4 regions of the Pseudomonas chaetocerotis genome follow, and region 4 is predicted to be linked to each of the others. Evidence: riboswitches for the same ligand, from Rfam matches in the RefSeq annotation. Region 4 holds a riboswitch; each other region holds the start of a gene.
The links. A riboswitch is a leader RNA that binds a small molecule or an ion and turns the genes downstream of it on or off. The one in region 4 is predicted to bind cobalamin.

Region 1 (5,044 bases), on a different contig from region 4:
CCGCCTACAAGCGCGCACTGATCGCCACTGAAAAAGCACTCGACAGCGACGACGAGCCCGCCGCCTGGCTGGAGCTGGATCGTGTGCGTTTGCGCGCCCTGCTTGGCGCTGCCCTGCCGGCGTGGATCGCGGCGCTGGCGGTGCTGGCTGGCCTCGAGGCGATCCCGCTGGTATTGCTGGCGCTGTCGTCCATCGTGTTGCACGGTCTCTACCGCATACCTCGCCAGTTGGGCTGATGCGCACGCTGCTGCTCGCGCTTTGCCTGCTGGCGCTGCCGCTGACAGCCGCCGAGCGGGTGATCAGCCTGGCCCCCTCGCTCAGTGAAATCATGCTCGATCTGGATGCCGCCGACTTGCTGGTTGGCGTGCTCGAAGGTGATCAGCATCCTGCCGCGCTGGCGCATCTGCCAACGGTTGGCCGTTATGGCCAGCTGGAATTCGAGCGGCTGTTGCAGCTGGCGCCGGATCTGATCCTCATCGCGCCTGGCAGCGTGCCATCGGCGCAGCACGCGCAGTTGCAGCGCTTTGGCATCGACCTGCTGATCGTCGAGCCGCAGCGCCTCGAGCAGCTCGGGGAAGCTTTCGTGCGGATTGGCGAGCGGGTGGGCCGGGCAGAGCAGGGGCAGCGCTTGGCGGCCGAATTTCGCGCTGAGCTTGATACGCTGCGCCAGCGCTACCGGCGCGAGCAGCCCCTGACGGTGTTCTACCAGGTCTGGCACCAACCGCTTTACACCATCGGTGGCGAGCAATTGATCGGTGACGCCTTGCAGGTCTGCGGCGCGCGCAACCTGTTTGACGATCTAGCGCAGCCGGCGCCGCAGGTCAGCGTCGAGGCGGTGTTGGCGCGTGATCCGGACGTGATTCTTGGCGGCAGCAATGCCGAACTCACAGCCTGGCAGGCCTGGCCGCAGCTGCATGCAGTGCGGCTGGGACAGGTCTGGGCGGTACCGGACAAGGGCCTGGAACGGCCTAGCCGGCAGATGTTGGGGGCCATCGAGCAGTTGTGTGAGCGGATGGCGGGGGCGCGGTAGCCCGAAGCCCTTGGTGCGCACGGCGCCCCCTACAGCGGTCGTAGGGGGCGCCGTGCGCACCGAGGTCAGAGTTGCGGCGTCCAGGTTACGGCGAAGAGCGCAGTGCGGCCGGCGCTGTTGTAGCCGAAACGGCCATTGGGTGTGCTGTAGGTCGCTTCTGCGTAATCCTTGTCCAGCAGGTTATCCAGCTTCAGGCTCAGGCCCAGTTCCTCGTTGGCCTGCCAGGCGGCGCGTAGGCTGAGCAGGCCGTAGCCGCTCATGTCGCGCTGGTTTTCGGCATCATCGTAGCGACCACTGATCGCACGCCAGCCAGCACCGAGTGAGACATCGCCGAAGCGGCGGTCGACATCCAGGCTCAGCGTGCGTTTGGCCCGGCGCTGCAAGGTATGGCCGCTGTTGCGGTCACGTGGGTCGATCAAGGCCAGAGCGAGATTGGCCTGCCAGCCGAACAGCTCCTGCTGCACGGCCGCTTCGAAGCCATTGATCCGCGCAGTCTGGACGTTCTGCGGAATGAAATTTTCGTCCAGGACGATGGCATCTTCGATTTCGGTTCGATACAAGGACGCCTGCAATGAACCTGTGTCGCTGTAGCGGCTGCGCCATTGCAGCTCGTAGCTTTCGGAGCGCTCGGCTTGCAGGTCGGGGTTGCCGTACCACTGATCGTAGAGGTCATTGAAAGTCGGCGCACGGAAGCCTTCGCTATAGGACAGGATCAGGTCGTTGGCGCTGTTCAGGGGCAGGGTCAATGCCGCGTTCCAGGTGTTCTCGCTGCCGAACTGCTGGTTGTCGTCGTGACGAAGCCCCAGCTCGGTAGAAAATGTTTCGCCGGTGTAACGATGCTGGACGAAGGCCGCTCGGTTCCAGCGTGAGTCCTCGGCGAAGGCCGCGCTGCTGTGCAGGCGATCCTCGTACCAGTCGGCACCGACCAGCAGTTGCTGGTTATCGCTGAGCGTCAGGGTATTTACCCAGCTCACAGCGTCTCGATAGGTGGTGTAGGTAAAGAATGAATAGTCTGGCGCTGCCGGCGAGTCATCACCGCTATCGCGCTGGTCTTTGCTGTGGCCTATTTCCAGACGGCTGTTCCAGCGCTCGTTGAGCTGGCCATCGATGAAACCGGAAAGGCTGCTGACCTGAAAGTCCGTTGTCGGAAGCAGGCCGGTAAAGACGTCGTCGTATTCCACCTGTCCGCGCTGATCGAGTGCGCTGAAGCCAGCCTGTAGATCATCATTGAAGTGGTGCGACAGATTCAGGCTGAGCGAGCGGTTGCGGTAGGCGTCGTCGTCGCCATTGGTGCCGAAACCGTCGCGGGTCGCGTCAATGCCGGCTGTCTCGTCCAGGGCGGCGCCGAGGTGAAAGCGAGTGTGCTCGTCACCGCCGGAGAGGCCAAGGCTGCGCTGGTAGGTGCTGTCGCTGCCAGCCGCCAGGCGCGCGTAGGGCTTGAGGCCAGGGCCGTCGCCCTGGCGAGTGAAGATCTGAATCACCCCGCCAATGGCGTCGGAGCCGTAGAGTGCCGAACGGGCGCCACGGACCACTTCGATGCGTTCGATCTGTTCGGGAGCGAGAAACTCCAGGCTGCTGGTGCCGCTGGAGGCCGCCGCGATGCGTTGACCGTCGACCAGGACCAGGGTTTGTGCCGTGCTGGTGCCACGCAGGAACACGCCAGTCTGGCTGCCGGCACCGCCAGTGCGGACCACGCTGAGGCCTGGCACGCGTTCCAGCAGTTCGACAACGCTGCTGACTTGCAGGCGTTCGATATCCTGGCGAGTAAATACACTGGTTGCTGCTGTGGCCTGCGTTTGCGGCTCGGCCAGGCGGCCCGAAGTGATAACCAGAGGCTCGCTTAGATACGGCTCGGCAGCCAGCAGGGCAGCAGGCATGAAGCTGATGGCCAGAGCCAGACGAGACAGTTTCATTATTTTTCCTCAACGGTCGGCAGACGTTCGAGGAAGGCAGGCGCAAGCGCGGGCAGGGCAGCGCTTGACCGTGTCGCCCTCCGCAACACCAGTCGCACCGCCTTGGCCGGTCTCCGGGCTCTCGACCCGCGTCCGCCTTCCCAGGCCTGGCCCAGTGGCTGTTGGACGCGGCGCAAGCTCAGCGCTTGCTGTCGATTACCGTTGCGGGGGCAGCGTCGGCATCGCACCGACTTCCCGTTTAACGCCGCTTGCGCAGCACACCCTGGCGGAACATGAATGGCGCGCACCTTAGTGCGCGCGAGTATGAATGACAAGCAAGCCGCGCTCATTCAGCGATGAGCGGGCTTCATGCTCAGGCCTAGAGCAGGCTCAGGCGCTCGCGTACCGCGCGTTCGATACCCGCGTCGTCGAGACCGCATTCGGCGAGCATCTGGCTGGGCTTGGCGTGCTCGACGTAGTAGTCCGGCAGGCCCAGGTGCAGCACCGGTACCTGGCGATTTTCTGCAGCGAAGAATTCGCTGACCGCGCTGCCGGCGCCGCCCATGATGCTGTTTTCCTCGAGGGTCACCAGCAGCTCATGGTTGCCTGCCAGTTCGCGTAGCAGGGTTTCGTCCAGGGGTTTTACGAAGCGCATGTCGACTACAGTGGCATCCAGCGTTTCACCCACGCGCAGGGCTTCGGCCAGTTGCACGCCGAAGGCCAGCAGGGCGACGCCCTTGCCCCAGCGGCGCACGACCGCCTTGCCGATTTCCAGCGGCTCCAGGCCTGCATCGAGCGCTGCGTTGGGGCCGGTGCCGCGCGGGTAGCGCACGGCGGCCGGGCCGTCGAACAGGTGGCCGGTGGTGAGCATGCGGCGCAACTCGTTTTCGTCGCTCGGAGTCATCACCAGCATGCCGGGAATGCAGCGCAGGTAGGACAGGTCGAAGCTGCCGGCGTGGGTCGGACCGTCTTCGCCGACCAAGCCGGCGCGGTCGATGGCGAACAGCACGTCGAGGTGCTGCACGGCAACGTCGTGGATCAGTTGGTCATAGGCACGCTGGAGGAAGGTGGAATAGATCGCCACCACCGGCTTGGCGCCTTCACAGGCCATGCCGGCCGCGAGGGTCACGGCGTGCTGCTCGGCAATCGCCACGTCGAAGTAGCGCTGGGGGAAGCGCTCGCTGAAGGCCACCAGATCGGAACCTTCCTTCATCGCCGGGGTGATGCCGACCAGACGGTTGTCTGCCGCAGCCATGTCGCACAGCCACTGGCCGAACACGTTGGAGTATTTCGGGCCAGCCGGCTTTTTGGGGGCCGCGCTGGGGGTGACGGGTTCGAGCTTGGTAATGGCGTGGTAGCCGATGGGGTCGACCTCGGCCGGGGCGAAACCCTTGCCTTTCTTGGTCACCACATGGAGGAACTGCGGGCCGTCGAGGTCGCGCATGTTACGCAGGGTGGCGAGCAGGGTGGGCAAATCGTGGCCGTCGATGGGGCCGACGTAGTTCCAGCCCAGTTCCTCGAACAGGGTGCCGGGCACCAGCATGCCCTTGGCGTGTTCCTCGACCTTGCGCGCGATTTCCCAGGCACCGGGCAGGCGCGAGAGGATCTTCTTGCTGCCTTCACGCATGCTGGCGTAGGTGCGGCTGGAGATGATCTTGGCCAGGTAGTTGGACAGGCCGCCGACGTTCTTGGAGATCGACATGTCGTTGTCGTTGAGGATCACCAGCATGTTGGCGCCGACGTCGGTGGCGTGGTTCAGCGCCTCGAAGGCCATGCCGGCGGTCAGCGCGCCGTCGCCGATCACCGCCACGCTCTTGCGCTTCTCGCCCTTCAGACGGGCGGCGATGGCCATGCCCAGGGCGGCGCTGATGCTGGTGCTGGAGTGGCCGACACCGAAGGTGTCGTACTCGCTCTCGCTGCGGCGCGGGAAGGCGGCCAGGCCATCCTTCTGGCGCAGCGTGCCCATGCGCTCGCGACGGCCGGTGAGAATCTTGTGTGGGTAGGCCTGATGGCCGACGTCCCACACCAGGCGGTCATCGGGGGTGTCGAAGACATAGTGCAGGGCGATGGTCAGTTCGATCACGCCTAGGCCGGCACCGAAGTGCCCGCCGCTCTGGCCGAC
Region 2 (5,044 bases), on a different contig from region 4:
AGTCGCCGATGGTCTGCGATTGGCGCAGGCCGCCGCAGTGGCCGATCATCAGCCAGCAATGCGGGCGCAGCACGGCCAGGTGGTCGGTGATGTTCTTGGCATTGGACGGACCGACGCCAATGTTGACCAGGGTGATGCCGTGGCCATCCTCAGCCTGCAGGTGGTAGGCCGGCATCTGGTAGCGGTGCCAGACCACGTTTTCGATGATCGCCTGCATCTCACCTTCGGCCATGCCGCGCTCGATCACCACGTTGCCCGGCAACACCATGCGGGTGAAACGCGAGTCGCCCACCAGCATGTCCAGGCCGTGGCGAATGAACTGATCGACGTAGCGGTGATAATTGGTCAGCAGGATCCACGGCTGCACATGGCGCCAGTCGCTGCCGGTGTAGTGCTGGATGCGCTTGAGGGAGAAGTCGGTGCGCGCCGCGTCGAACAGCGCCAGCGGCAGCGGATCGATGTTCTCCCAGTCGTACAGGCCATCGGCGGTGCCGTCGGTGGCAGCGGACAGGTCGGTGCTGGGGAATACGCGCGCCAACTCGGCGGCGGTTACGCCACTGCCAGCCAGCTCATCGCCACCCTCGACCACGTACGGGTAGGGAATGTTCTGCTGGCTGCGGCCGACTTCCACACGCAGGGTGAAGTCGTTCATCAGCGGGCTCAACTGCTCCAGCAAGTATTTGCGGAAGGCCGCCGGCTGGGTCACGGTGATGGCGTAGGTGCCCGGCACCTGCACCTTGGCGTAGGCGCGCACGGTGGTCGGCACCTCGCCCTGGCACAGGTAGGTCAGGCGCAATTCGGGATAACGGAACAGGCAGTGCTCGCTGGCATCGGGGCGGATGCGCTCCTTGAGGTAACGCTTGAGCGCCTGGCTCAACGCACCGGTGGCTTCCTGGTGCAGGGCGGCAAGACGGTCGACCGCCTCTTCGGGGGTGTGGGCAATGATGAAATCATCTGAGCAGGCTTTCACAGTGCATCTTCCTGACTGAACGTACGCCCCTATCTTGCCTGCATACGGTGACGAAAACATAGCGCGACAGCCCTCGCGCATCACTGCTAGCGACTAGGCTTGGATCAACTCGTCAGAGATCACCATCATGCCCCGTGCAATCGTTCTGCTGTTAGCCATGGTCTCATGCTCAAGCATTCAGGCCGGTGAACTCGACGGTCATTACCGAGCAACCCTCGACGGCCAGCCGAGCGAGCTGATCCTGCGCCAGAGCGACTCCGTGGTGGAAGGCGAGTATGTGGAAAGCCAGCGCCTGCGCCTGATCGTCAAAGGCCACTACGACGGCAAGCTGCTGCGTGCCGAAATCAGCGACCCACAGACCGGACTGCTACTGGCCAACATGAACGCCACCTATGCCAATGCCATGCTCAATACCAGCATCGCCGCGCGCGATCCACGCAACGGCGAAGTGTTAGAGCGCCAGGCTCTCTTTCAGCGTGAAGCGGTAGCCATAGCGGCGACGCCGTCCACTGCCGGCGCTCAGGAGCCGGCGCTTGTTGGCACCTGGGTACACGAGAAGATCATCAACAGCGGCGGCACCAACTTCGCCTCGTTCAACACCCTGATGACCCTGCAATTGAACGCCGATGGCAGCGTCACGCAGTGGGCTCGCTCGGTCGGCGGCGGCAACGACTGGAACTACGACAGCCCTGGCGAGGTGCAGTACAGCGGCCACTGGCGCAGCCAGGACGGCATGCTGATGGTGCGCCTGACAGGCACCGCCGACTATCAACCCGCCGCCTACTACCGCTTCAGCGACCCGTACCTGGTCACCGAAAGCAATACCGGCAAGATCATCTGGCAGCGCCGCCGTTAGCGTAACAGTCGCGCAGCGACGCCTTCCTTCATGCTCCTCTCCCTTTGGAAAAGGTGGCGCGAAGCGCCGGATGAGGGCAGGCATGCAGCACAGGCTTTCATCATCCAGAACGCTTCTTGGCGCATGACCGTCAGCGCGACGAGGTCAGGCTGGCTGGTGCAGACGCACGTTGAACAGCGGCCCCTGACTGAAACGCGACAGCGCCTTGGCACCGGCCAGCACGCCCAGGTCGATCAGCGGCTCGATCAGGATCACGCTCATGTAGGCCAGGCCGAAGCTGCCCACGGCCGCCAGGTTTTCGCTGGAGAAACCGTGGCCGTAAAAGGCCCAGAACGCCACCCAGGCGACGATGCCGCCCTGATAAGCGGTCGAAAGCGCCAGCGCCTGCTTGTAGGAAAGATCGATGTAGGCGGTGCCCGGCGCGACGATGCGCTTGGCCAGCAGGCTGATGCCCCACAGCGGGATCAACAGCGTGGTGACATTCATGCCGTACTGCGGCAGGTCGAACTGAGCGAACAGCAGTCCTTGCAGCAGCAGACCTGCCGCCAGGCCAATGCCCGCGGCACCGGCACCAAACAGCAGGAGCAGGGTCGAACCGAGGATCAGATGCACCTCGGAAACGCCCACCGCATGATGCGGGAACACTTCGAAAAAGCAGAACACCAGGGCGGTGGTCAGCAGGCTGCGGAGCGCCAGGGCAGCGACACCGCCGTTGTTGCGTACGCTGTCCTGGGCGAGTTTGGCGGTCAGGCCGAAGGCAGTGACGGCCGTTGCGTAGCTAAGCAGGATCTTGGCGCCTTCGACGACGTCCGGTTCGATATGCATGCGAGTTCCTTTGCCGCGCCCACCGCGCGACGATTCGGATGAGGGAGTGGGCGAAACGCCCGTTGTCGATGGCAGGTCTCCTGGCTCACGGCTTGGCACTCCGCCCGCCTTCCCGACCGAAGTCAGTGGCATCAGGGCATCGTTCGCCGCTTACAGTTGCGGGGGCAGCCAGGGCATTGGCGAGATTCGCCGCACCCTGTTCCCTTTTCATCCGCGCCACAGGCGTGCACGCAGAACCATCGGCCGCAAGATTACTCGCCTGCCCGGCTAAAAAACAGCGCGCCAGGCAATCCGCCCTCGGCACTCGCTCAGGGCAGATGGGGCGTGCTGCGCGCCAGCAGCGCCTCGACGTCAACACCGCGCGGCAGCGTGCCATAGACGCGGCCGCGACCTTCCAGGCGGCTGGCGATGAAAGCGTCGGACACATTGGCATTGCCTGCCTCCAGCAGCAGCTTGGCCTGCAACGCCACGGCCATGTCTTCGGTAAGCTGGCGGGCGCGGTAATGGATGTCGGAGGTATCGGAAAAATCGGCCTTCAGCCGCTGGATATGCGCCTTCAGGCGAACATCGCCGTGGCCATCACCCAGCTCGGCGAACAGCGCGTCGAGCACGCCGGGCTCCTTGGACATGGCACGCAGCACGTCCAGGCACTGCACGTTGCCCGAGCCTTCCCAGATCGAGTTGACCGGCGCTTCACGATACAGGCGCGGCATGATGGTTTCCTCGACGTAGCCAGCGCCGCCCATGCATTCGCTGGCCTCGTAGATCATTTCCGGCGCGCGCTTGCAGATCCAGTACTTGCCCACGGCAGTAACCAGACGGGCAAACTTGTCTTCCTGCTCATCATGCTGATGGTCGAGCGCGCGGCCCATGCGCATGCACAGCGCCAGCGCGGCTTCGCTCTCCAGCGCCAGGTCGGCGAGCACGTTCTGCATCAACGGCTGGTCGGCGAGCAGCTTGCCACCCACCTGGCGATGCGCGCAGTGGTGCGCGGCCTGGGTCAACGCCTGGCGCATCAGGCTGCTGGAGCCGACCATGCAATCGAAGCGGGTCATGGCCACCATCTCGATGATGGTCGGCACGCCGCGCCCTTCCTCACCGAGCATCCAGGCGAAAGCGCCTCGGTATTCCACCTCGCTGGAGGCGTTGGCCCAGTTGCCCAGCTTGTTCTTCAGTCGCTGGATGTAGAACGCGTTGCGCGTGCCATCCGGCCGGTGACGCGGCAGCAGAAAGCACGACAGGCCCTTGTCGGTGTACGCCAGGGTGAGAAAGGCGTCGCACATCGGCGCCGAGCAGAACCATTTGTGCCCCACCAGTTCATAGCCCTGTCCCGGCCCGCCAAGACCGATGGGATAGGCCCGTGTGGTATTCGCGCGTACATCGGTGCCGCCCTGCTTCTCGGTCATGGCCATGCCAATGGTGACGCCGGACTTCTGCTCCATCGGCAGGTTGCGCGGGTCGTACTCGGTGGCGAGGATCTTCGGCAGCCACTGCTCGGCCACGTTGGGTTGCAGGCGGATGGCCGGCACAGCGGCGAAGGTCATGGTCAGCGGACAGCCGCTGGCCGCTTCGGCCTGGCTGTGCATATAGGTCAGCCCGGCGCGGGCGACATGAGCGCCGGCGCGCGGATCTGTCCAGGGCAGCGATGGCAAGCCGTGCTCGACCGCCGTGCGCATCAGCTCGTGGTAGGCCGGATGAAACTCGACTAGGTCGATACGGTTGCCGTAGCGGTCGTGGCTTTTGAACACCGGTTTGTTCTCGTTGGCGAGAAAGCCGGCCTGCATCAGGGTACCGCCTGCCAGGGCGCCATAAGCGCTCAAGCGTTCATCCGCCCAGGCGCCGTCGTAGCGGCGAATCCACTCCTGCAACGGCAGGTCGAGGCGATAGAGATTGGCGCCGTCCAAGCTTGGCACCTGATTGAACACTTCATGGGTTTCGGCGTGCAGACTGGGTTTCATCGCGCGAGCTCCTTGGCGCCGACGGCGCGCAGGCAGAAGGTGGCAAGGCTGGCGCTGACCTGCGCCAGCTCCAGAGTGGGTTGGCCCGCTTCGCGAGCGGCGCGGGCAGGTGGCGACAGCGGACCGACCAGCGCTTCGGCAATGGCGCCGACCAGACAGGCCGCCATCAGGCCGATCGGCTCGACTCGAAACTCGCCGGCAGCGGCGCCCTCCTCCAGCAGGTCACTGAACAGTTCGGCGTAGGCTTCGCGATAGAGCAGGCGCTGCTCGTCGACTTCGGGTTCGACCGGCTCGGCGATCAGCGCAAAGGCCAGGCGGCGGCTATGCCAGGCGCGGGCGGCGAACTGCTCGAGGCCGATGCGCAGGCGCTCGCTGGGGCGGCCCGGCCCGCGCAAGGCGGCGGCCAGGGCATCTACCTCACGCTGACTGGCGCTG
Region 3 (5,044 bases), on a different contig from region 4:
TCTCCAGGGGGATGCCATAGCGCTGCGCCGCTGCGCGCAGACGACCTCCATGCTCAAGCAACCCAAACCTCCCAAACGATCAGGCATAACAGCCACAAACCAACGCCGGCGATGACGCTGTTCATCGCCCGTTCAATATCCCGCGCACGCGGCGGCAGGCCTTCGCCCAGTTGTGGGCGTTCATGCACCTCGCCGTGATACTCCGCCGCGCCGCCCAGACTCACGCCCAGGCTGCCGGCACCAGCAGCCATCACCGGGCCAGCATTGGGACTGTCCCACAAGGGCGCCTGCCGGCGCCAGCAGCGCAGGGCCAGGACAGTGCGCCCAAGCAACGCATAGGTCAGCGCGACCAGACGCGCCGGGATGTAATTGAGCACGTCATCGATCTTCGCCGCCGCCCAGCCGAAGCGCTCGAAGCGTTCGTTGCGATAGCCCCACATGGCATCGAGGGTATTGCTCAGGCGGTACAAGACAACGCCGGGTGCGCCCGCGACGATGAACCAGAACAAGGCGGCGAACACCGCGTCGGAGCCGTTCTCCAGCACTGACTCAGTGCCGGCGCGGGCCACCCCGGTTGCGTCCAGCTCGGCGGTGTTGCGGCTGACCATCCAGCCGACGCGCTCGCGCGCCAGCGCAAGGTCGCCCAGACGCAGTGCGCGGGCCACCGGCTGCGCGTGCTCGTACAGGCTGCGCAGGCCAAGGGCGAAGTACAGAGCGACAATTTCCACCGCCCAGCCAAGCGAAGTCAGGTGCACCAGCAGCCAGGTGAGCAGGGTAAGCGGCAGCACCGCCAGGCACCAGGCCGTGACGCCATGGCTGCGCCAGCCGCCGCCGGCCGGGTTGAAGCGCTGCTCCAGGCGCCCCGCCAGGCGACCGAAAGCCACCAGCGGATGCGCACGCCGAGGCTCGCCCAGCACGGCATCCAGCGCCACGCCGGCGCAGGTGATCAGTGCCAGGCTCATCGTTCAGTCACCCTGCATTCCCCATCGATTCTCGAACAGCAGCTCGCTCAACGGGCGTGGTGTGGCCCAGCCCTCTTGCACCAGCATCGGTTTTTCGTAAAAGGCCTCTACTGGCCCCAGACACAGCAGCGCCACCGGCTTGCTGCCTGCCGGCATGTCCAACAACGCGGCCAGCGCTTCGGGGTCGAACAGCGACACCCAGCCGAGCCCGAGCCCTTCGGCACGCGCAGCCAGCCACAGATTCTGAATGGCGCAGGCCACCGAGGCCATATCCATTTCCGGCAGCGTGCGTCGTCCAAAGACATGTGCGTCGCGTCCCTCCATCAGCGCCACCGCCAGTAGCTCGGCGCAGTCGCGAATACCCTCGACCTTGAGCCGCATGAACTCGTCACTGCGCTCGCCCAGGGCCTCGGCAGTGCGCACCCGCTCGGCCTCCACCAGCGCATGAATGGACTCACGCAGTTGCGAATCACGGATGCGCACGAAACGCCAGGGCTGCATCAGGCCGACGCTGGGCGCGTGGTGCGCCGCTTCGAGCAACCGCGCCAACACCTCGGCCGGTACCTCGCCGCCGCTGAAGTGGCGCATATCACGGCGCTCGGCAATGGCGCGATACACCGCCGCGCGCTCCTCATGGCTGAACGCATGCTCGCTCATGGACATAGCAGCGCGGCGGCCGCCTCCGGGTTGGACGGCAGGTAGAAGTGGATATAGCTGGCCGTGAGCCGTCCCAGGCGATACACCGCCTCAGCCACCGGCTTGCCGTTCGGGCAGCGGCCGAGCGCCAGGGGCGGCAATGGGCTTTCCAGCCGCGAGTGATGGTAGCTGTGGCCACGCAGATCGCCTTCAGGCAGCGTCACCTGCTGCAAGGCCAGGGCGGTCAGGCGCGGTTGCAAGGCCGCGCTGCCGCTGAGCAGGCCGAGCATGCGCCCACTGCCGCCCTGCTTGTCGCGCAGCTCATCGAGCAGATAGAGCATGCCGCCACATTCGGCGAGCAAGGGTTTGCCGGCCTGATGATGGGCACGGATCGACGCAGCCATGGACTGGTTGCCTTCCAGCTCGGCCAGGTATAGCTCCGGATATCCGCCCGGCAGATAAAGACTGTCCACCTCCGGTAGCTCACGATCAGCGAGCGGTGAGAAGTAATGCAGCTCAGCGCCGAGCGCCTGCAACAGATCGAGATTGGCCTGATAGAGAAAGGCGAACGCCGCATCGCGCGCAATGCCGATGCGTACGCCAGCCAACAGCGGCGCCAGTTCATCGACCTGCGGCGCGGCGAAGCTCACCGCAGGCGGCAGGTCGACGTTGGCACTGGCTGCCAGCGCATCGGCCGCGGCGTCCAGACGCGCGTCCAGATCAGCCAGCTCGGCCGCCTGCACCAGCCCCAGGTGGCGACTGGGCAGCTCCACAGCAGCGCTACGCGGCAACGCACCGAACCAGCAAATACTCGCTGGCAGCGCATCACGCAGAATCTCACCATGACGGCCGCTGGCAACGCGATTACCGAGCACGCCGGCAAAGGGCAAGTCTGGCTGGAAGGTGGCAAGCCCGTGGGCCAGGGCGCCGAAGGTCTGCGCCATGGCCGCACCGTCGATCACGCCCAGCACCGGCACGCCGAAATGGCGCGCCAGGTCGGCCGCCGAGGGCTTGCCGTCGAACAGGCCCATCACCCCTTCGATCAGGATCAGATCGGCCTCACCGGCGGCCTGCCAAAGCAGCCGGCGACTTTCCGCCTCGCCGACCATGGCCAGGTCGAGCTGATACACCGGCGCGCCACTGGCGCGGGCGTGGATCATCGGGTCGAGGAAGTCCGGGCCGCATTTGAACACGCGAACCCGGCGCCCCTGACGCGTATGCAGGCGCGCCAGCGCGGCGGTGACGGTGGTCTTGCCCTGACCGGAAGCTGGTGCAGCGATCAATAGTGCCGGACAGTGACGTGTGGTCATCAGAATTCGATGCCCTTCTGTGCTTTTACCCCGGACTTGAATGCGTGCTTGACCAGGCTCATGTCGGTGACGGTGTCAGCCGCCTCGATCATCCCAGGCAAGGCGCCGCGCCCGGTCACCACCACATGCTGCAACAGTGGCCGGGCTTCGATATCGGCCAGCACCGTGTCCAGTTCGAGGTAGCCATGCTTGAGGGCTATGTTCAGCTCGTCCAGCAGCACCAGGCCGACCGACTCATCACTGAGCAGGCGCTGGGCCACCGCCCAGGCTTGCTGAGCCTTGGCGATATCACGCTGGCGATCCTGGGTTTCCCAGGTGAAGCCTTCGCCCATCACGTGATAGCTGACTTCCTCGGGAAAACGGCGGAAGAAGGTTTCTTCACCGGTGCTGGCCGCACCCTTGATGAACTGCACCACGCCGACCTTGATGCCATGACCCAGGGCACGCGCGACCATGCCGAAGGCGCTGCTGCTCTTGCCCTTGCCATTGCCGCTGTGCACCAGCAGCAGGCCGTATTCATCCTGGGCCTGGGCGATCTTTTCGTCGATCAGGGCTTTCTTGCGTTGCATGCGCGCCTTGTGGCGGGCATCGCGGTCGGTCGATTCGCTCATGCGGTGATCCTGTCAGGCGCCCGTCCCACCGGTTTGATAGGCAGTGGAACGGCAACGAGGAAAACGACGCGGCAATGATCCGCACATCCTCGTTCAGGCGCTAATGGCTGGTCAGGCGAGCGGAAGACAAAAAACACGAACGCCCCGGAGAACCGAAGCGTTGGCCGGACAACGCCCTCCGCGATGCCGTGAAACTGCTACAGGCCGGTCTCCGGGCTTGTGAGTGAACCATGGGTTCTGCGTCGCGCCTTCCCGTGCACATACACAGTGGACTGAAGCGACGTTTGACTCACCTACCGTTGCGGGGGCAGCGCCGGCATTGGAACCGGCTTCCCTGTTTCACCCCTTGGCCGCCATTCACGGCAACGCGGGGCACCTGAAGCAAGGCGCGCAGGGTAGAGGCTGGCAGCCCTGCCCGTCAACGCCGCTCAATGCCTGGGCATGAACCCGGGCGGCTTGCGCGCCAACCAGTCGACGAACGTTCGCAAACGCTCGTCGCTCAGCAGCGCCTCGCGGCTGTTGTAGGTCAGCGCCAGCTCCTTTTCGCTGAAAAGCCGATGAATCTGGTTATGGCAGGCGCGGCAAACCCACAGCGTGGCGGTAATTCGTTCATGACGGGGATAGCGCTTCTGCACATACACCTTGTCGTGCAGCGCCTTGGGAATCAGGTGATGCCGGGTCAACGCGACTGGGCGTGCGCACAGCTCGCAGAACTCGGGCTGAGGCGGCAGGCGAATGGGATCGACCATGGCTGCTCAGGGATTACGCGCGAGCTCTGGCGTGATGACCCGCTTGGCATCGAGGTAGACACGCTGCCAGTAGACGTTGTCGAGGCTATCCAGACGCACCGTGCCGCCACTGGACGGCGCATGCACGAAACGCCCTTCGCCGACATAGATCCCGGCATGACTGACAGCGCGCCCGCCATTGGTGGCAAAGAACACCAGATCGCCGCTTTGCAGGGCGTCGCGGCGGACATCAGGTGTGCGCATGGCACTCAGCTCACGCGTCGAACGCGGCAAACTGATACCAGCGGCATCGCGATAAACGTAGCCGATCAGGCCGCTGCAGTCGAAACCGCCTTCCGGGGTGTTGCCACCGTAGCGATACGGCGTACCGACCAGGCCAAGGGCGCGGAACAACACGTCCTCAGCGCCGCCCTGATAGGAGGACGAGGAGACTGGAGGGGTGTAACCAGGCTGGGGAGAAGGCGCGCGACTGCTGCAGGCACTCAGCAGCAGAGCGAGAGCGATGAGGGCAACACGGGTCGTGGCGGGCATAAGCGAGGCGATCCTGAGCCTGAATGCGCTCTACTCTGCCGATTCACGACGAACGGCGCAACCCTGAGGGTACGCCGTGATACATCAGTTGTGACGCTTGGCTGCGACCTGTTCTTCCACCGGAGCCAACGCAAGGACGCGCTTGGCCTGCAGATAACTGCGGTTCCAGTAGCTGTCATCGAGACTGTCGATGCGCACACCACCGCTGCGACTGCTGCTGGAGTGGATGAACTGGTCATCCCCCA
Region 4 (5,044 bases):
ATAGTTGCTCACAGTTGTCGTGGATCAACGTGTGGATATCCTTGTGATACCTGGCTAAAGCCCTGATAAACAGGGGCTTTCAGCGACTTGTACAGAAACTGCTCGCCTGTATGCCCATTATCCACAGAGTGCTTGGATAACAGGCTTTCTATCCTGTTGATAAGTATCTGCAAGCCCTATATGGCAAGGCCTTCAGCGCTTTGTACGGTTTCTCGCCAAGCTCAATCAATACCGCGGCGGTAGAGGTGGCGATGCGCCGCGTCGTACAGCGCCGATTCGGCGAAGGCGCCCGGATCGAGCACGCGGCCGACCAGAATCAGCGCCGTACGGCGGAAATCCTTGGCGGCGACCTTCTCCTGGATATCGGCCAGGGTGCCCAGTACCCAGTCCTGATCCGGCCAACTGGCTCTGTGGATAACGGCGATAGGGCAGTCGGCGCCGTAGTGCGGCAGCAGTTCGGCGACTATGGCCGGCAGCTGGCGCACGCCGAGGTGAATGGCCATGGTTGCGCGGTGCCGCGCCAGGTCATGCAGTTGCTCACCGTCGGGCATTGGCGAGGTGGTGCCATAGCGGGTGAGGATTACGGTCTGGGCGATGCCTGGCAGGGTCAGCTCGCTGTCCAGCAGCGCCGCGCAGGCAGCGGTGGCAGTGACGCCGGGGATGATCTCGAAGGGAATGTCCAGAGCACGCAGTTCACGAATCTGCTCGCCGATGGCGCCGTACAGTGATGGGTCGCCGGAATGCACACGGGCCACGTCCTGGCCGCGTTCGTGCGCCTGATGCAGCAGTTCGATGATTTCGCCAAGGTGAAGTTCGGCAGTGTTGACCACCTGTTCGGCGCTGTTGCCTGCAATGACTGCCTCGGGCACCAGTGAGCCGGCATACAGAATGACCGGGCACGAGCGGATCAGGCGCTGGCCCTTGACGGTGATCAGTTCGGGATCGCCGGGGCCGGCGCCGATGAAATAGACGGTCATGCTACGGGTGCTCTATCGAAGGTGGCCAACGCACAGGTGGCGTTGGCCGTGCGGGTTTTCTCGCCCAGTAGTTGAGCTGCCGTGCCCTGTCGCCTTGCCAGCGCCAGAGCGCAGGGTTCCGCTACAGCGGGGCTGCCCGTTACGGATCGGATCAGGGGACTGCCGGCTTTCTCCGGCTGGTGGGGCGTAAGCGCTTCGGCGGTGAAGAATGTCAGCTCCAGATTCAGGTGCGTGGCCAGTTCATGCAGCCCCGGTTCGTCGCACTTGTGGGCGATGCTGGCCAATCCAGCGAGGTTATCCACAGTCAGCCCATGCTGTGCCAGGCTGTGGATGAGCAGGGCGAGCAGGTCTTGCCGGGGGCAATCGCGCCTGCAGCCAAGCCCGGCTACCACCATGGGCGAGGCGTCAGGGCCGGGGTTCGAGGGGCTTGGCATCATCAAGGGAGCTCATGCTGTGCAGCGGCGTAGCTCACCATGGCGCATTCCAACGGTCAACCGCGATTGACCGGCCGCCAAGGCCTGCGTAGCCTTCTCGCTTTCGAGGTTCTTCCCGGCACGGCGTCGGGGAGCTAAGAGGGAACAGGGTCTATGCCCTGGCTGCCCCCGCAACTGTGAACGGTCTCAAACCCTTCGAGATACCACTGCCTCTGGCGGGAAGGTGAAGGGCGCGCAACGCGCAGACCGTGAGCCAGGAGACCTGCCTCGATTGACCAGCCAACTGCTCGGACGGGGTGATCCGACGCGGCCAGCGCGCCCTTGCGTGCCCGCCTGCGCGTACCCGTCCGCCGAACTTACCGACGCCACGGGGCCATCCATGAAAACCCTCGCCAAACTGCCTGTCACCATCGTCACCGGTTTTCTCGGTGCCGGCAAAACCACCCTGCTGCGTCACCTGTTGGCCAATGCCGGCGGCCGCCGTATCGCGGTGATCGTCAACGAGTTCGGCGAGCTGGGCATCGATGGCGAGATCCTCAGGCAGTGCTCCATCGGCTGCAGCGAGGAGGAGGCCAACTGCCGTGTCTTCGAGTTGGCCAACGGCTGCCTGTGCTGCACGGTGCAGGAAGAGTTCTTCCCGGTGATGCGCGAGCTGGTGGCGCGCCGTGGCGACCTCGACCATATCCTTATCGAGACCAGTGGCCTGGCGCTGCCCAAGCCTTTGGTGCAAGCCTTCAACTGGCCGGAAATCCGCAACGCCTGCACGGTCGATGCGGTGATCACCGTGGTCGACAGCCCTGCTGTGGCCGCTGGCACCTTCGCCGCCTTCCCCGATCAGGTGGACGAGCAGCGCAAGCTCGATCCCAATCTGGATCACGAATCGCCGTTGCACGAGCTGTTCGCCGACCAACTGGCCAGCGCCGACCTGGTGATCCTCAACAAGGCCGATCTGCTCGACGCCGAGGCGCTGGCTGCGGTGCGCGCCGAGGTTGCCGAGGAGCTGCCGCCGGCGGTCAAGGTGATCGAGGCGCACGGCGGCGAGCTGCCGCTGGACGTGCTGCTGGGTCTGAACAGCGAAACCGAGCTGCATATCGACAGTCGCCGCACCCATCATGACGATGAAGACGAGGACCACGATCACGAGGAATTCGACTCGTTCCACGTGGAACTACCGGAAGCCGAGGAGGCGCGCCTACTTGCCGCGTTGAAGGATGCGGTGGCCAAGTACGGCATCCTGCGCGTAAAGGGGTTCGCGGCCATTCCTGGCAAACCGATGCGTCTGCTGGTGCAAGGTGTTGGCCAGCGCTTCGATCGTCATTTCGACCGCGCCTGGCAGGCCGACGAGCCGCGAGTGAGTCGTCTGGTGGTGATCGGCCAGCAGCTCGACCGCCTGGCTATCGAGGCCGAGCTGCAAGCAGCGCTGGCCTGAGTGATTGTGCGAGGGGCTTTAGCCGCGATTCGGTTCGCGGATAGTCGCTGCTAAAGCCCCTCCCACGATTCGCGCCTGCCACGGAACGAATATGCATCTTCTACGCACCCAGCCCGGCGCTCAATTGCCGGCCGACAGCATCGCCGATCTTGGCCAGACGCCTGCCGAGCTGGTAATCCTGTGCACGGGTGATTCGCATCTCTCCCTGCTGGCCGAAGCCGCCCGGCAACTGCCGGACGACTACCCCAGCCTGCGCCTGGCCAGCCCGGCGCAGCTGAGCAACAACGCCTCGGTGGACTACTACGTCGAGCAGGTGCTGCAGCACGCCAGGGTCATCCTGATCTCGGTGCATGGCGGGGTCAGCTACTGGCGCTATGGCGTCGAGCGCCTGGTGGAACTGGGGGCGCGTGGCGCCAAGGTGATCATGGTGCCCGGCGACGACAAGCCGGACCCGGAGCTGAATGCACTCGGCAACGTCGGGGAAGAAGACAGCCAGCGTCTCTGGCAGTACCTGCGCCAGGGCGGGCTGGATAACGCCCGCCAGTTGTTCCGCTGCATCGGCAGCCGCTGGCTGGGCCGAGCTGACAGCTGGCAGGAGCCGCAGCCGCTGCCGCGTGTTGGTCTCTATCACCCGCAGCACAGCCCCGCTCAGTTGGCTGACTGGCACGCGCAATGGCAACCCGACGCACCGTTGGTGGCGCTGCTGTTCTACCGTAACCATGTGCAGTCAGCGAACACCGCCTTCGTCGATGCCTTCTGCGAGCACCTCGTCGCTCAGGGACTCAACCCGCTGCCAATCGCCGTGGCCAGCCTCAAGGAGTCGGCCTGCCTGGATCAGGTACAGGCCTGGCTGGACGAGATGAGCGCTGCGCTGATCATCAACACCACCGGCTTCGCTCTATCCAACCCCGAGGCGCCGCAGGCACGGGTGTTCCGTCGCGATATCCCGGTGCTGCAGGCCATCTGCTCGCTGGACAACCAGGCGCAATGGCAGGCCAGCGCCCAGGGCCTGGGCTCGCGCGACCTGGCCATGCACGTGGTGCTGCCCGAGCTGGATGGCCGGCTGATCGGCACCGCCATCAGCTTCAAGGGCCTGGCCTGGCACAGTGAGCGTAGCCAGAGTGACGTGGTGTGCTACCAGGCACACGAGTCGGGTATGGCTTTCATCGCCGAACTGGCTAACAACTGGTGTCAGTTGGCGCTAAAAGCTAACGATCAGAAGCGAGTTGGTCTGATCCTGGCCAACTACCCGACCCGCGATGGCCGCATTGGCAACGGCGTGGGTCTGGATACGCCCGCTGCCGCGCTGAACATCCTCCGCGCGCTTCAGGCACAGGGCTATCCGGTGGATAACTTGCCGGGTAGTGGTACCGAACTTGTCCACAGCCTGCTCGGCGGCGTCACCAACGAACTCGATGACCTGGATTCGCGGCCCTGCGCGCAAAGCCTGGCGCTGGACGACTACCTGAGGTTTTTCCACAGACTGCCTGAGCAGAATCAGCAGGCAGTACGCGAGCGCTGGGGCGAGCCGCAGGCCGACCCGATGTTCCGCAGCGGACGGATGATGGTCGCCGGCCTGCGCTTCGGCCTGACCTTCGTCGGTATCCAGCCGGCGCGCGGCTATCAGCTCGACCCGGCGGCGGTCTATCACGACCCCGATCTGGTGCCGCCGCATGGTTACATCGCCTTCTACGCCTGGCTGCGTAAGGCGTTCGCCGCCGATGCGCTGATCCACGTCGGCAAGCATGGCAACCTGGAGTGGCTGCCGGGCAAGAGCGTCGGCCTGTCCGAGAACTGCTGGCCGCAGGCGCTGATCGGCCCGCTGCCCAACGTCTATCCCTTTATCGTCAACGACCCGGGCGAGGGCGCGCAGGCCAAGCGCCGCACTCAGGCGGTGATCATCGACCACCTGATGCCGCCGCTGACCCGTGCCGAGAGTTACGGCCCGCTGCGCGATCTGGAGCGTCTGGCGGACGAGTATTACGACGCCAGCCAGCTCGACCAGCGCCGCGCGGTGGAGCTGCGTGGCGAGATCCTGACCAAGGTGCGCGAGGCCAGCCTCGACCGCGAGCTGGGCCTGCAACTCAACGATGACGGCGACAGCTGGCTGCCACAGCTCGACGCTTACCTGTGCGACCTCAAGGAATCGCAGATACGCGACGGCCTGCATGTGTTCGGCGAGTCGCCTTCTGGCCAGTTACGCC

Region 1: linked by a shared signal. The riboswitch ahead of H3221_RS07915 (TonB-dependent receptor domain-containing protein) and the one ahead of cobW (cobalamin biosynthesis protein CobW) in region 4 are both predicted to bind cobalamin.
Region 2: linked by a shared signal. The riboswitch ahead of H3221_RS07285 (energy-coupling factor ABC transporter permease) and the one ahead of cobW (cobalamin biosynthesis protein CobW) in region 4 are both predicted to bind cobalamin.
Region 3: linked by a shared signal. The riboswitch ahead of cobO (cob(I)yrinic acid a,c-diamide adenosyltransferase) and the one ahead of cobW (cobalamin biosynthesis protein CobW) in region 4 are both predicted to bind cobalamin.

Annotation. Positions count from the first base shown of each region.
Region 1 covers NZ_JACFYX020000003.1:353,400-358,443, reverse strand. The annotation lists gene H3221_RS07925 (MFS transporter) at 1-236, shown strand, start outside; gene H3221_RS07920 (cobalamin-binding protein) at 236-1,030, shown strand; gene H3221_RS07915 (TonB-dependent receptor domain-containing protein) at 1,096-2,943, opposite strand; cobalamin riboswitch at 3,031-3,223, opposite strand; gene dxs (1-deoxy-D-xylulose-5-phosphate synthase) at 3,302-5,044, opposite strand, start outside.
Region 2 covers NZ_JACFYX020000003.1:214,806-219,849, forward strand. The annotation lists gene amn (AMP nucleosidase) at 1-1,030, opposite strand, end outside; gene H3221_RS07280 (hypothetical protein) at 1,098-1,826, shown strand; gene H3221_RS07285 (energy-coupling factor ABC transporter permease) at 1,971-2,651, opposite strand; cobalamin riboswitch at 2,705-2,907, opposite strand; gene H3221_RS07290 (acyl-CoA dehydrogenase family protein) at 2,960-4,609, opposite strand; gene H3221_RS07295 (TetR/AcrR family transcriptional regulator) at 4,606-5,044, opposite strand, start outside.
Region 3 covers NZ_JACFYX020000004.1:328,010-333,053, forward strand. The annotation lists gene cobD (threonine-phosphate decarboxylase CobD) at 1-61, opposite strand, end outside; gene cbiB (adenosylcobinamide-phosphate synthase CbiB) at 54-962, opposite strand; gene bluB (5,6-dimethylbenzimidazole synthase) at 966-1,625, opposite strand; gene H3221_RS09765 (cobyrinate a,c-diamide synthase) at 1,616-2,908, opposite strand; gene cobO (cob(I)yrinic acid a,c-diamide adenosyltransferase) at 2,908-3,519, opposite strand; cobalamin riboswitch at 3,705-3,914, opposite strand; gene H3221_RS09775 (hypothetical protein) at 3,948-4,268, opposite strand; gene H3221_RS09780 (C40 family peptidase) at 4,275-4,799, opposite strand; gene H3221_RS09785 (C40 family peptidase) at 4,884-5,044, opposite strand, start outside.
Region 4 covers NZ_JACFYX020000002.1:172,163-177,206, reverse strand. The annotation lists gene cobM (precorrin-4 C(11)-methyltransferase) at 222-977, opposite strand; gene H3221_RS04775 (cobalamin biosynthesis protein) at 974-1,414, opposite strand; cobalamin riboswitch at 1,501-1,695, shown strand; gene cobW (cobalamin biosynthesis protein CobW) at 1,791-2,840, shown strand; gene cobN (cobaltochelatase subunit CobN) at 2,932-5,044, shown strand, end outside.